DNA from 3 places in the Shinella sp. BE166 genome. Region 2 is predicted to be linked to each of the others. Evidence: predicted binding sites of a transcription regulator. Region 2 holds the regulator's gene; each other region holds the start of a gene.
What was found. Region 2 encodes LexA, which represses DNA repair genes until DNA is damaged. Its sites were predicted from a motif close to TGTTCNNNNTGTGTTCNG; they were not measured.
Positions count from the first base shown of each region.

Region 1: a site for LexA is predicted at 2,726-2,743, ahead of recA (recombinase RecA). Genes of this name have one in related genera too.
Region 3: a site for LexA is predicted at 1,983-2,000, ahead of J2Y63_RS19220 (energy-coupling factor ABC transporter ATP-binding protein). Genes of this name have one in related genera too.

Region 1 covers NZ_JBPEHL010000002.1:612,341-617,158, forward strand. The annotation lists gene J2Y63_RS07025 (RrF2 family transcriptional regulator) at 163-651, shown strand; gene J2Y63_RS07030 (pseudouridine-5'-phosphate glycosidase) at 707-1,633, opposite strand; gene J2Y63_RS07035 (carbohydrate kinase family protein) at 1,692-2,639, opposite strand; gene recA (recombinase RecA) at 2,870-3,964, shown strand; gene alaS (alanine--tRNA ligase) at 4,270-4,818, shown strand, end outside.
Region 2 covers NZ_JBPEHL010000006.1:313,574-318,391, forward strand. The annotation lists gene J2Y63_RS17870 (ComEC/Rec2 family competence protein) at 1-2,107, shown strand, start outside; gene lexA (transcriptional repressor LexA) at 2,088-2,807, opposite strand; gene J2Y63_RS17880 (molybdopterin molybdotransferase MoeA) at 2,917-4,140, opposite strand; gene moaC (cyclic pyranopterin monophosphate synthase MoaC) at 4,140-4,634, opposite strand; gene trpC (indole-3-glycerol phosphate synthase TrpC) at 4,634-4,818, opposite strand, start outside.
Region 3 covers NZ_JBPEHL010000007.1:215,918-220,735, reverse strand. The annotation lists gene J2Y63_RS19235 (class I adenylate-forming enzyme family protein) at 1-15, opposite strand, end outside; gene J2Y63_RS19230 (biotin transporter BioY) at 20-583, opposite strand; gene J2Y63_RS19225 (energy-coupling factor transporter transmembrane component T family protein) at 613-1,218, opposite strand; gene J2Y63_RS19220 (energy-coupling factor ABC transporter ATP-binding protein) at 1,212-1,892, opposite strand; gene J2Y63_RS19215 (winged helix-turn-helix domain-containing protein) at 2,019-3,215, shown strand; gene J2Y63_RS19210 (hypothetical protein) at 3,313-3,966, opposite strand; gene J2Y63_RS19205 (hypothetical protein) at 4,063-4,818, opposite strand, start outside.

The DNA.
Region 1 (4,818 bases), on a different contig from region 2:
CAGCCAAGTGCGAGAGAACCCGTCGCTGGTCATCCGGGTCAGCGGTTTTTCCTAAAGCTCTTCGCGAGAATCTTGGCCCTGTACCTGCAATCTCCTCACCCCGCCGTTTACAAAAAGCATAGAATACGGATAATAAATATCCTTATTGCGCGGATGGGTTTGATGATCCTCAAGAGCCAAGTCGAATGGGCACTGCACTGTTGTGCCATTCTCGCCGGACTTCCAGACGGGCGTTATCTTTCCACCAAGGCTTTGGCCGAATTCCATGGCCTGCCGAAGGAGTATCTCTCCAAGGCGTTGCAGAGCCTTTCCCAGGCGAGGCTGGTCGAATCGACGCTGGGGCCGAGCGGCGGTTATCGCCTTGCCCGGCCGACCGCGGAAATCACCTTTCTCGATGTGGTGGAGGCGGTGGAAGGCAAGGAGCGGACCTTTGCCTGCAGCAATATTCGCGCCAACAATCCCTGCCGTCCCGAAGGCTATTGCGAGGCCGGCCCCTGCGCGGTCGCCCGCGTCATGTGGGATGCGGACGAGGCATGGCGCGCAAAGCTGCGCAGCGTCAGCCTCGCGGCCCTCGTCCAGACCCTGGAGCAGGAAATCCCGACCACGCTCTGGCAGAGCAGTTCGCAATGGGTGTTGAAACGCGCCGGTTGACCCAGGTCGGAAAAAAGCGAGGTATGGCCGGCGCAAACCGGCCACCGTCGGATTGTCAATCGACCAGCGCCACGGCGATTTCCGCCGCCAATCGTGCGTTGTTCTCCACCAGCGCGATGTTGGTTTTCAGGCTGCGGCCGTCCGTCAGGCGGAAAAGGCTGTCGAGCAGGTAGGGTGTTACGGCCTTGCCGGCGATCTCGTCGCGTTCGGCATTGTCGAGCGCGCGCGCGATATAGATCTCCATCTCCTCGCGTGGGATTTCATCGGCCTCCGGCACGGGATTGGCGATCAGCATGCCGCCGTCGACGCCGAGCTGGTCGCGCACCGTCTGGAAATTGGCGATGGCGGCCGGGCTGTTCAGCGTCAGCGGGCTCTTCAGCCCCGAATCGCGCGACCAGAAGGCGGGGAAGACCGGGCTGTCATAGGTAACGACGGGCACGCCGCGGGTTTCCAGCACTTCCAGCGTCTTCGGAATGTCGAGGATCGCCTTGGCGCCGGCGCAGACGACGATGACGCCTGTGCGCGACAGCTCGTCGAGGTCGGCGGAAATGTCGAAGGTTTCCTCCGCCTTGCGGTGCACGCCGCCGATGCCGCCTGTCGCAAAAACCCTGATGCCGGCGCGCGCGGCACCGATCATGGTCGCGGCGACGGTGGTGGCGCCGGTGCGCCGCTCCGCGATCGCGAAGGCGAGGTCGGCGCGTGATAGTTTCATGGCGCCCTCGGTCTTCGCCAGCGTTTCGAGCGTCGCATCGTCGAGGCCTATATGCAGCACGCCGTCGATGACGGCGATGGTCGCCGGCACGGCGCCTTCCTCGCGGATGATGCGCTCGACGCTGCGGGCCATGTCCAGGTTGCCCGGATAGGGCATGCCATGGGTGATGATCGTCGATTCGAGCGCGACGATCGGCGCGCCGCGCGCCTTGGCGGCGGCGACTTCTTCCGAATACTGCATCGGCAGGAGGGCGGAGGCGGGTCTGGTCATGCTGGATCCTTGCGGAAATCTGGTCGAATTTTCAGGCGGAATTTTCGGCAAGAAAGTCTCATGCCATCCATTCGGCCTGAGGCACAAGAGAAAGTGCGGCGGCAAGGGCCGCCTGCGACATTTCTTCAGCCACGGCCAGCGGCGAGCGCACGGTGATCGCGGCCGCCGCCACGCCGTGGCGCAGCGCCTCGCCGAGATCCCGCCCGGCAAGCCAGGCGCTGACGAAGCCGGAAGCCAGCGAATCGCCCGCACCCGTGACATCACCGAGCGCCGGGATTTCCGGCGGCGTGACCAGCGCCGCGCCCTTCGCATCGAAAGCGATGACGCCCCGCCCGCCGCGCGTCACCACGCCCGCGGCAAGGCCCGCGGCGCGCAAGGCCTTCGGCCAGTCGGCCGGGTTTTCCGGTGTAGCCCCCGTCAGCGTGCGTGCCTCCGCCTCGTTCATGAACAGGAAGGCGAGGGCGGACAGGGTTTGTTCGAACCGCACGACCTTGGCCGGCGAGATGGCGATGCCGGCGATCGGCACGCGGGCTTCAGCCGCGGCCTTCGCCATGGCGCCGAGCGTTTCGGCCGGCAGGTTGGCATCGGTGAGGATGAGGCCTGCCGCCGCGACCGCCTCGCGCATAGCTCGCTGCTGCAGGCGCCGCGGCGAGAACAGCCGGTAGAGGTCCATGTCGGCAAGCGCGATGACGAGGTTGCCGTCGCGTTCGATGATCGCCGTGTAACTCGGCGTCGCCCGGTCGAGGAAGGTGAAGGGGGTGTCCTTGATGCCCGCCGCCGCAGCAGCCGCCGCGACGATATCGCCGTCCGCATCGCCGCCGCGCGGCGAGACGAGCCGCACCGCATGCCCCAGCCGCGCGAGGTTGCGCGCCGCATTGAAGGCGCCGCCGCCCGCTTCCACGAACCAGCCGCCGGGATTGCTCGCCCCCGGCGTCGTCTCGCCGGCAATGCGTCCGCGCCTGTCCACATGGGCGCCGCCCATCACCAGTATCGTCTTTCCCGTCATCGTCTTCCTTCGCACCCGCCCGATTCGGCCTCGAAGGCCGGGCACCAGGGCGGGTATACCCTTGTTCCTGCGTGGCTTTATCCCACCGAAACGAAAATAGAACACGCCCCCGATTCGCAAAAACATTCAAATGGATAAATGCACCTTGCGAAATGAGAACAAAATGTGTACATAGCTTTCATCGGCGGGTTCGTTGCCTGTCTTGCTTCAATAACCTAAAGGTGGACGGAATGGCACAGAACACTTTGCGGCTCGTAGAGGATAAAGCAGTGGATAAAAGCAAGGCACTCGAGGCGGCACTCTCCCAGATCGAGCGCTCCTTCGGCAAGGGCTCCATCATGAAGCTCGGCGGCAAGGACAGCGTCATCGAGATCGAGACCATTCCGACCGGTTCGCTGAGCCTCGACATCGCGCTCGGCGTTGGCGGTCTGCCCAAGGGCCGCATCATCGAGATCTACGGCCCGGAAAGTTCGGGCAAGACGACGCTGGCTCTGCAGACCATTGCGGAAGCTCAGAAGAAGGGCGGCATCTGCGCCTTCGTCGACGCCGAACACGCGCTCGACCCGGTCTATGCCCGCAAGCTCGGCGTCGATCTGGAAAACCTCCTGATCTCGCAGCCCGACACCGGCGAGCAGGCGCTGGAAATCACCGACACGCTGGTGCGTTCCGGTGCAATCGACGTGCTCGTGATCGACTCGGTCGCCGCGCTCACGCCGCGCGCCGAAATCGAAGGCGAGATGGGCGAGAGCCTGCCCGGCCTCCAGGCCCGCCTGATGAGCCAGGCGCTGCGCAAGCTGACGGCCTCGATATCCAAGTCTAACACGATGGTGATCTTCATCAACCAGATCCGCATGAAGATCGGCGTCGTCTACGGTTCGCCGGAAGTGACGACGGGCGGCAACGCGCTGAAGTTCTACGCCTCCGTCCGCCTCGACATCCGCCGCATCGGCGCGGTCAAGGAGCGTGACGAGGTCATCGGCAACCAGACCCGCGTCAAGGTGGTCAAGAACAAGATGGCGCCGCCCTTCAAGCAGGTCGAGTTCGACATCATGTATGGCGAGGGCGTCTCCAAGACGGGCGAGCTCATCGATCTCGGCGTCAAGGCCGGTATCGTGGAGAAGTCGGGCTCCTGGTTCTCCTATAACAGCCAGCGCCTCGGCCAGGGCCGCGAGAACGCCAAGACGTTCCTGCGTGACAATCCGGATCTCGCCAACGAGATCGAGACGTCGCTGCGCCAGAATGCCGGCCTCATCGCCGACCGCTTCCTGGAAAACGGTGGCCCTGATCCGAACGATTCCAGCGACGACGACGCTGCGGCGATGTAATCCCCGCGCAACGCCCGCAAGAATATCGAAAAACCGGCCTCTTCTTCGTGAAGGGCCGGTTTTTTGATGTCTGGACAGGTGCCGAGGCGGGCGATAAAAGCCTTCAGTTCTCGCGCGCGACCAAAGGTTTCCGGCCTTCCGCAAGACAGGCGGCAGGCGCGCAGTTTCGACGGAATTCGTGGGTGGATGGCCTTCACGGACCTTCCGGGCGGGCACTCTACGGCGTCGCGCCGTCGTTGCGGGACAATTGGGTGGGTAATGCGCCGGTTTTCAGGTGCAGACGGTGCAGAGATGAAGGACGCGATATGAACGGCGTGAATGAAATCCGGTCGACTTTCCTCGACTATTTCCGAAAGAACGGACACGAGGTCGTGCCGTCCAGCCCGCTCGTGCCGCGCAACGACCCGACGCTGATGTTCACCAATGCCGGCATGGTGCAGTTCAAGAACGTCTTCACCGGCCTGGAATCGCGTCCCTATTCGACGGCGGTCTCCGCGCAGAAATGCGTGCGTGCCGGCGGCAAGCACAACGACCTCGACAATGTCGGTTATACCGCGCGCCACCACACCTTCTTCGAGATGCTCGGCAATTTCTCCTTCGGCGATTATTTCAAGGAGCGCGCGATCGAGCTTGCCTGGAACCTGATCACCAAGGAATTCGGCATCGACAGGAACCGCCTGCTCGTCACCGTCTACCATACGGACGACCAGGCCTTCGATCTCTGGAAGAAGATTGCCGGCCTTTCCGACGACCGCATCATCCGCATTGCGACCAGCGACAATTTCTGGGCGATGGGCGATACCGGCCCCTGCGGTCCTTGTTCCGAGATTTTCTACGACCATGGCGATCATATC
Region 2 (4,818 bases):
GGCGCTCGCTGCGGGTGCCGCTTTTCTCGTTCCCGTGGGCATGCTGCTTGCAGCCATGGAAAGTGCGCGGCTCGATACGGTCATCCTGGATACTCCAGTCACAACGCAGATCAGTGGCCGGGTACTGTCACGCGAAAGCGATGAGCGGGGCGCGATCCGCTACCGTATCGCACTGGAGGCAACGCGCGATCCGGTGTTGAAGCGGCCGCCCGGCGTCGTCACGCTGCTTGCCCGCAGCCGTCATGAGCCGATCGCGATCGGCGCGGGCATAACGGGGCGTGCGCGCCTCGGACCGCCGTCCGGCCCGGCCTTGGCGGGCCTCAACGATTTCGCCTTCGATGCCTATTTCGCCGGCACCGGCGCTGTTGGCTATTTTTACAGCGCGCCTAAAGCTGTTGCGGCCGGAGAGGCGAAGCTGGAAGGGCGGGTTCGGCAAGAGATCGCGCGCTGGCGCAACAACCTGACCGAGCATATTCGGGGCCGCATCGGCGGCGATGCGGGGGCGATCGCCGCGGCACTGGTGACGGCGGAACAGCGGGCGATCGGCGCGGACACGGTCGAGGCGCTTCGGCAGGCGGGGCTTGCGCATGTGCTGGCCATTTCCGGGCTGAATATGGTGCTAGCGGCCGGCACCTTCCTCGTCGGTGCGCGCATGCTGATGGCGCTGATCCCGGGCTTTTCCGAGCGCTATGCGGCCAAGAAGATCGCCGCCGTCGGCGCGCTCATCATGGTGACGCTCTATATTCTCGTCTCGGGCGGCGCGCTCTCGGCGGTACGATCGTGGATCATGATCTGCGTCATGCTTGTCGCCGTGCTCTTCGGGCGATCGGCCATCAGCCTGCGCAATGTCGCGCTCTCGGCGATCCTCATCCTGCTGGTGACGCCGTCGGCCGTCACCAATCCCGGTTTCCAGATGTCCTATGCGGCGACATTGGGGCTTGTCGCGGGCTACGCGGCCTGGCGCGAGCGGCCGATGCGGCGGGAGAGCCGGGGAGGGCCGTTGCAATTGTTCGGCGGTTCGCTCGGCCGCTTTTTCGGCGGGCTCATGCTCTCCTCGCTGATCGGCGGTTTTTCCACGCTGATCTATTCCATCGGCCATTTTCATCGCATCCCCGCCTATGGCCTCGCGGGCAACCTTCTGGCGATGCCGGTGATCAGCACGATCGTCATGCCCTTCGGCCTCATCGCCGTGCTGCTGATGCCGTTCGGCCTCGATGCCATCCCCTTCGCGATCATGGGCAAGGGCATCGAATGGATGATCGCGCTTTCGACCTGGGTCGCAAGCTGGAAAGGCGAAATCGTCACCGGTCAGATTCCGCAGTCCGCTTTCCTGCTGATCGGTCTCGGTGGCGGCCTGGCCTGCATCCTGCGCACCCGGCTGCGCCATGCCGGCACGCTGCTCGTCGCGCTCGGGATCGTCATAGCTTGCTGGCCAGACGCACGCCGTGCGCCGGAAGTGCTGGTCTCGGAAGACGGCCGTCTCGTGGCGATCCGGCGGGGTGAAACCGTTGCGACCAATCGCGCAAGGCCGCCGGATTTCATCTATGCGCAATGGCGGCGCGCTCTGCGGCTCGGCGATCTCGTCAAGCCGGAGATGCGCAAGAGCGAAGGGCTGACGGTAGAGGATGCCGCCGCACCCGCTGAAGGGACTGAAAAGCAGAGGAAACCGCGCCGCAAGGCGGACCGGCAGAAGGCAAAGGACGCCATGGCATCCGCCCTGGCGGAGGCTGGAAAAGGCACGGGCTTCATCTGCGAAACAAAGGCATTCTGCGCTGCGGTTTCGCCGAGCGGCTGGCGGATCGTCACGCTGGAAGACCTCGCCTTCCTCGGAACCGCCTGCGATGCCGCCGATCTCGTCGTCGTGCCGCAGGCCCTGCGGCTGGAGGCATGCCGCTCCGGAGCCCGGCTGATGACGGCCCGCCATCTGCGGCGCACAGGCGCCCTGGAAATCCAGCCCGGCGCCGAAAAGGCCCCTTCAACACTTTCTGAAGCCGAGATCACGCCCGCCGTCGAAACTCTCGACCGGCCCTGGTCCCGCCACCGCACCTATGATTGGCGCAGCGGCACCTTCGAGGCCGAGACGGCGCTCAATGATAGCGGCGAATGAGGCCGACGAGCTTGCCCTGGATCTTGACGCGGTCCGGGCCGAAAATGCGGGTCTCGTAGGCCGGGTTTGCGGCTTCGAGCGCAATGGAGGCGCCCTTGCGGCGGAAGCGCTTCAGCGTCGCCTCCTCGTCGTCGACGAGTGCCACGATGATCTCGCCCGGATTGGCGGTGGTGGCGTTGCGGATGATCACGGTGTCGCCGTCGAGAATGCCGGCCTCGATCATCGAGTCGCCCTTGACCTCCAGCGCATAATGATCGCCGTTGCCGACCATTTCGGCCGGCACCATGATTTCATGGGTGTTGTTCTGGATGGCGGAGATCGGCACGCCGGCGGCGATGCGTCCCATGACCGGCACGGAGACCGAAGACGACATGTCCGCTTGCGGCGTGCGCTGCACGGGGGCGGCCGGCACCGGCTGCTTGCCGCGGCTGCCCTCGATGACGGCCGGCGAAAAACCGCGACGCGGCTGGAGGCTCGGCGAATAGGCTTCGGGAAGCTTGATCACTTCCAGCGCCCGCGCCCGGTTGGGCAGGCGGCGGATGAAGCCGCGCTCCTCCAGCGCCGTGATGAGGCGATGGATGCCGGACTTGGAGGCGAGGTCGAGCGCATCCTTCATCTCGTCGAAGGAGGGAGGAATACCGGACTCCTTCATCCGTTCATGAATGAACAGGAGAAGTTCCTGTTGTTTCCGCGTGAGCATGGCCCCTCCACCGAGAATCTTGAAACAATCCAGAATCGTGAAACAAATCCAGAACAGACACTATCTGTTCCATATGTGTTCCGCAAGGCCTTGGAAATAATAATATTGTTCAGGCGGAGGGTTCGCGCAGGAGGAGTACTTCGCAAGTATCGCCTTCTGGCACGGCCGGGGCGTGCGGCGGGCGGATCAGCAGGCCTTCCGATTCGGCGAAGACCTTCATCATCGACGAATCCTGCTTGCCGAAGGGGGTGACGCGCAGATCGCCGGCCGGTCCCCGCGCTATGCGGGCGCGGATATAGTCCTGCCGCTGGTCGTTTTCCTTGAGCGGCACGGCGGCGACGGCCGGGTGCCGGCGGTTTTTCGCGGGCAGGCGGGCGAGGCGGCGCACCAGCGGCTCCAGGAAGAGCAGCGAGCAGACGAGGCTTGAGACCGGGTTGCCGGGCAGGCCCAGCACCTGGATATCCCCCAGCCGGCCGACCATCAGCGGCTTTCCCGGCCGCATGGCGATGCGCCAGAAATCGAGTTCCATGCCGGCCTCGCCGAGCACCGGCTGCACGAGGTCGAAATCGCCGACGGAGGCGCCGCCGAGCGTCACGAGCACGTCGATGTCGAGTGTCAGTGCGTTGCGCACGGCCGCCAGGATCGCCTGCTTGTCGTCGCCGACGATGCCGAGGTCGATCACCTCCGCGCCGGCCGCCCGGGCGAGCGCCGAAACGCCGTAGGTGTTGGAGGCGATGATCTGGCTGGCGCCGGGCGGTGTTCCGGGCGGGACGAGCTCGTCGCCGGTCGCAAGCACCGCGATTCGGGGGCGGGCGTAGACGGCAAGTGTCGGATGGTTCATCGCGGCGGCGACGGTCAGGCGGCCGGCATCGAGCACGGCGCCGGCCTTCAGCACGGTCTCGCCTTCGGAAAAATCCTGCCCGCGCGGGCGCACATGGCGGCCTTTTGGCGTGAGGAAGGTCGTGCGGATGCGGCCGTCGTCCAGCTTCTCCGCATCTTCCTGCAGAAGCACGGTATCGGCGAAGGCGGGCAACGGGGCGCCCGTGAAGATGCGTACGGCCTCGCCGGGGCCGGCAGAGCCTTCGAAGGCGTGGCCGGCGGAGGAGAGGCCGACGACCTTCAGGATGGCGCCGAGCGTCGCGATATCCGCGTGGCGGACGGCGTAGCCGTCCATGGCGGAATTGTCGAAGGGCGGCTGGGTCAGGCGTGCGGCGATGTCTTCGGCGAGGACGCGACCTTGCGCTTCATGCAGGGAAACCGTCTCCGTCCGCTGTGTCGGCTTGGCCCGGGAAAGCAGGCGGTCGAGGGCATCGGCGACGGGGAGGAGCGACATCAGGCGTTTGCCCGCTTGTAGTCGCCGGAGCGGCCGCCGGATTTTTCGACGAGCCGGATGCCGCCGATCTCCATTTCGCGGTCGGCGGCTTTCGCCATGTCGTAGATGGTGAGGCAGGCGACGCTGACGGCGGTGAGCGCCTCCATTTCCACGCCGGTGCGGCCGGTGAGCTTCGCCATGGCCTCGACGCGCAGGCCGGGCAGCGCATGGTCCTCGCGGATTTCGACGGCGACCTTGGTGAGCATCAGCGGGTGGCAGAGGGGGATGAGGCTCGACGTCTGCTTGGCGGCCATGATGCCGGCAAGGCGGGCCGTGCCAATCACGTCGCCCTTCTTGGCGTCACCCTTGAGGATGAGGTCCAGCGTCGCGGGTGCCATCCGGATGAAACCTTCGGCAACGGCGATGCGCACCGTCTCGGCCTTGTCGCCGACATCCACCATGTTGGCTTCGCCGGAGGCATCGATATGGGTCAGCGTGGCGGCCTTTTCGGCCATCATTCGGCCGCCAGCATGCCGGCGGAACCGGTCAGCAATTCGCGGGTGGCGGCGGCCACGTCGTCCTTGCGCATCAGGCTTTCGCCGACGAGGAAGGTGGAGATGCCCACCTTGCCGAGGCGTTCACAATCCGCATGGGTGAAGATGCCGCTTTCGCCGATGAGCAGGCGGTCGTCGGGCACCA
Region 3 (4,818 bases), on a different contig from region 2:
ACCGGCCAGCGGCATCGGCTCAGGCGCGCTGCGGAAGCAGCGGATAACCGGCGAGCACCGCGCGGCCGGCGAGCATGGCGACGAAGGCCTTGATGAGATCGCCCGGCAGGAATACGAGGGCTGCCAGCGTCGTCTCGAAGAAGGCCTTGCCGCTCATATAGGCGAGCCACGGAACGCCGAAGAGGTAGACCACGGCGATGCCGCCGGCGACGGCAGCAGCTAGGAAGGCGAGGAACTGCGTGAGTTCGCCCTGTTCCTCCCTGACGAAGCGCTCGGCGATCAGGCCGCAGACGAAGGCGCCGGGAACGAAGCCGATGAGATAACCCGCTCCCGGGCCGGCGAAGACCGCAAGGCCGCCGCGACCGCCGGAGAGAACCGGTAGGCCGATCGCGACCAGCAGCAGCACGAGCAGCACCGCCGCCGCACCGCGCCTGGCGCCGAGAATGCAGCCGGCGAGCATGACACCGAGCGACTGCGCGGTGATCGGCACCGGAATGAAGCCGAGCGTGATCGGCGGGAGCAGGCCCAGCACCACGATGATCGCGGCGAAGAGGGCGACGAGGACGATGTCTCTGGTGGTCATGTCAGCTTTCCCGAATGGACATAAATGGGTTAGTGCCGCCGAAATCCGCGCGCGTCAATCGCCATGGCGATCGTATCCGCATCCTTCAGCGTCAGGATGATCAACGGCACGAGGGTGGTGAGCGGCCGCACCGGCAGGCCGCGCGCCTTGTGGGCATCGGCGATTTCGCCATAGCGGGCAAAGATTTCCGGCACGAAACGGATGACGAGGCCGACCGCCAGGCTGGCATCCGCCGCCCGCACGAAACCGAATCGTTCCAGCGGCGTCAGCAGCCGGGTGATCTCGTTCATGAAGGCGGAAATGCCCGTCGTCGCGGTGATGGCGGCGGCGAGCAGGACCAGCGTGGAGAGGCGGCAGAAGACGGCGAGTGCTTCGTGCAGCGAGTGGAACAGATAGTTCGCAGCCGCGACGAGAAGAACCGTGAACAGCACGAAGCGCACGCGCCGGAACGCCTCGCGAGGGCCGATCCCGGTCGAGAGGTAGAGCGCGGCCGACAACACCAGCGCCGGGACGAGAAGCCGCAGGTCCGCGGTGAGGAAGAGCCCGATCGCCGCCACGAAAAGCGCGATCAGCTTGCCGCGCACCGGCATGCGGTGGAGAACCGAATCGCCGTCGAAGTCGAGCCCGTTCAGCACGCGGCGATCTCCCGGTAGGTGCGGATCGCCTCTGCCGGTCCGCTGTCGGCCGCCAGCCGGCCCTCGTGGAACACCAGCACGCGGTCGAAACTCTCGATCAGGGCGAGGTCATGCGTGATGACGAGCACCTGTTCCGGCAGGCCGGCAATGGTGCGTTCGATCAGCGCGCGGTTTTTCAGGTCGAGCTGGTTGGTCGGCTCGTCGAGGATGAGCAGGTCCGGGCCGGTGACAAGCACGCTGGCAATGGCGCCGAGCTGCGTTTCTCCGCCGGAAAGCTCGTGCACGCGGCGGCGTGCGAGGTGCGAAATGCCGAATCGCGCCAGCACGGCCTCGGTCTTTTCCGCGATCTCCGCCTTGCCGAGCTTGCGGTTCTTCAGGCCGAAGGCGATGTCCTCGGCGAGGATCGGCAGGATCATCTGGTGCTGCGGGTTCTGGAAGATGAAGCCGGTTTTTCCACGCGCGGCCACCTCGTCCGTCACCGTATCCAGCCCGCCGACCGTCACGGTGCCGGTGGTCGGCTTGACCAGGCCGTTGATCATCCGCGCCATGGTCGTCTTGCCGGAGCCGTTGAGGCCGACGACGCCGATGCGGCGTTCGGTGAGCGTGAGTGTCAGCGGGTGAAGCGCCACGCGTCCGGCATAGGTCACCGTGGCGGCGGAGAAGACGATATCCAAGAGCGGGATCCCGGTTCGCGGATGGTGAGGGAGCTATAAGCAATTCGGGGAAAAGCGCAAACGCCTCGCGCGCCGGCGTGCGGAAAACAGTGGAACAAACCAAGAATATATGCCTATGATCCAGCCATGACGATTCTCCTCTCCAATGCCGAGGCCCGGCGGATCTTCCTTGCCCGGCAGGGTCTCAGCGCTCCCCCCGGCCGTCAGCTCGGCAAGGCGGGGCTGTTGCAGCTCATCCACGATATCGGCTTCGTGCAGGTGGACAGCATCGCCACCGTCGAGCGGGCGCATCACCAGATCCTGTTCTCGCGCAACCAGACCTACCGGCGCGAGCATCTTGCCGAGCTGCTCGAGAAGGATGGTGAACTCTTCGAGCACTGGACGCACGACGCCTCGATCATCCCATGCGCCTTCTTCCGCTATTGGAAGCACCGTTTCCGCCGCAAGGAAGCGTCCATCCTGGAAAACTGGCGAAAATGGCAGGGTGAAGGCTTCGACAAGGCTTTCGAGGAGACCTATGAGCGCATCGCCGCCAGCGGACCGGTGCTGTCGCGCGAATTGAAGGTGGACGATCACAAATCCGGCGGCTGGTGGAACTGGCATCCCAACAAGACGGCGCTGGAATATCTCTGGCATACCGGCAAGCTGGCGATTGCCCGGCGGGAGAATTTCCAGAAGGTCTACGACCTTGCCGAGCGCGTGCTGCCACCGCATCACCACGAACCGGCCGTCGACCATGACGCTTTCGTCGACTGGGCTTGCCGCAGCGCGCTCGAACGGTTGGGTTTTGCCACGCATGGCGAGATCGCCGCCTTCTGGGCGCTGATCACGCCGGAGGAAGCCAAAACCTGGGTGGAGACGCACCGCGACGAACTCCGGCCCGTCTCGATCGAGACGATGGACGGCGGCAAGCCGCGCGCCTCGCATGCCTTCGCCGATTTCCCGGAAAACCTCGGCGACATCCCCGAGCCGCCGGCCCGCCTGCGCGTGCTCTCGCCCTTCGATCCCTTGATCCGCGACCGCAACCGCACGGAACGGCTGTTCGGCTATTTCTACCGCATCGAGATCTTCGTGCCGGAGCCGAAGCGGCAATATGGCTACTACGTCTTCCCGCTGCTCGAAGGCGACCGCCTCGTCGGCCGCATCGACATGAAGGCCGACCGCAAGGCCGGCTCGCTCGACGTCAAGCGGCTCTGGTGGGAACCGAAGGTGCGCGCATCGACCGGGCGGCTGGAGAAGCTGGACGCGGAACTAACGCGGCTCGCAAAATTTTCGGGCGTGGAAACGGTGCGCTATCTGGATGGGTGGCGCGGGGAGGACTAGAGCAACTCCAGCAAAAGTGCGCAGCGGTTTTGCGTCCGGAATTGCGCAAAAACAAGAGATAGAACGTTTTCGCTATTCGAAGAAAAGCGGAAACGTTCTAGCGCCTTTTCCCGAAGGCACCGGCCGGAACGGCGCGGTTGAAGGACGGTGCGGCCGATTGCGCGCGCGGCACCACCGTTAGGTTCGGCTTTTGCTGGAAGGATGGCTCCGGTGCGCTGACGACAAAGCGCCGGTCGTCGAAATCATCCTCCGTTTGCTTCCGGCCCCGCGGCGCGAAAATGGCGCGGCGCAGGCCCGAAAAGCGCAGCAGGGCGAAGACGGCGGCGACAAGCGCTGCGATGATCCAGACGAAGCCCACCATCAGCTGGCCGCCGGCCCCGCGCGTGGGAGCGTCCGCCTCCGTCAGTCCCACCATGGGCAATACGAGCTGCTTGACCTTCGCCTGGTCGAGCCTGACATAGCTGGACTTGCCCTTGAAATAGCCGACCCATTCTCCGCCGCCGAACGTATCGAACTTGTAGCCGAGATCGTAGAAGCCCTTGTCCTTGAACCTGAACGTTGCGACATTCGGCAGTTTCTTGACGAAGACGACGGATGAGCCGCCGCTCGATATGGGAATGATGACGGGCACGGATCGGGTTTTCGCCCGGCTGCTGCCGAAGGAAAAGCCGCGACGGTGGGCCTCGGCATCATCGGTGAACGACAGCGCGGCCAGCATTGTCGCCAGCATGAGAACGATGAACAGACGCATGGAAATCCCCAGCGAATTGCTGAAAGGGACAGTAGAGAAAAATCCACAACTTCCGGTAATCGGAATGGTTCAAATTCTCTGCATTCCGCGTGAACTCTAAGCCGTCACCGGCCGCCCGCCAAACGCGGTCGTCGCCTGCTCCGTCAGCGCGCGGAATTTGGCCGATGCGCCCGCCAGTTTCGCGTCCCATTCCGGGTCCGGCACCTGGCCGCGGATCGTGTCGAAATAGACGGCCATCAGCGCGGTGATGGCGAAGGGTTCCAGCACGGCGGCCTTAAAGGCCCAAGCGAAGACGATGGCGACGATGAAGCTGTAGCCGGCGATCTCGCCCGGGAAGGCGTAGAGGATGGCGGCGGCGGGGGCCAGCGCCAGCAGGAAGACGACGATGGAGAGGATCCACAGGAAGATCGAGAGCCAGACGGCGTTCTTGACCATCTTCAGCCCGTTCTGCGCATAGAGCACGAGGCCGCGGCGCGAGCTTTCCCAGGCGTTGTCGCTGTTGGTGCGGATGTTGTAGCCGAGAATGATCTCGTCGACATAGGTCAGCGACAGGCGGATCACCGTATTGGCGAAGCGGGCCAGCGCATCGAGGCCGGGGATCGGCAGGAAGGCCGCAACACCGCCGATGAGGCCGGTGATTGCGCCGATCACGCCCTTGATGAGCTGGTCGAGCGCAAAAAGCACGTTCGCCTCGCCGAAGCGGGCCGTGACGATCTCGCGGCCATAGGCGACCTGTCCCTTGTCCTCCGGCAGCGCCTCGCCGTCGATCAGCTTGACGATGACGGCGATATGGGCGGCCTTGACCATGTAGAGCAGCCATTCCCGCGCCCAGTAGACGGCGGCGCCCACGAA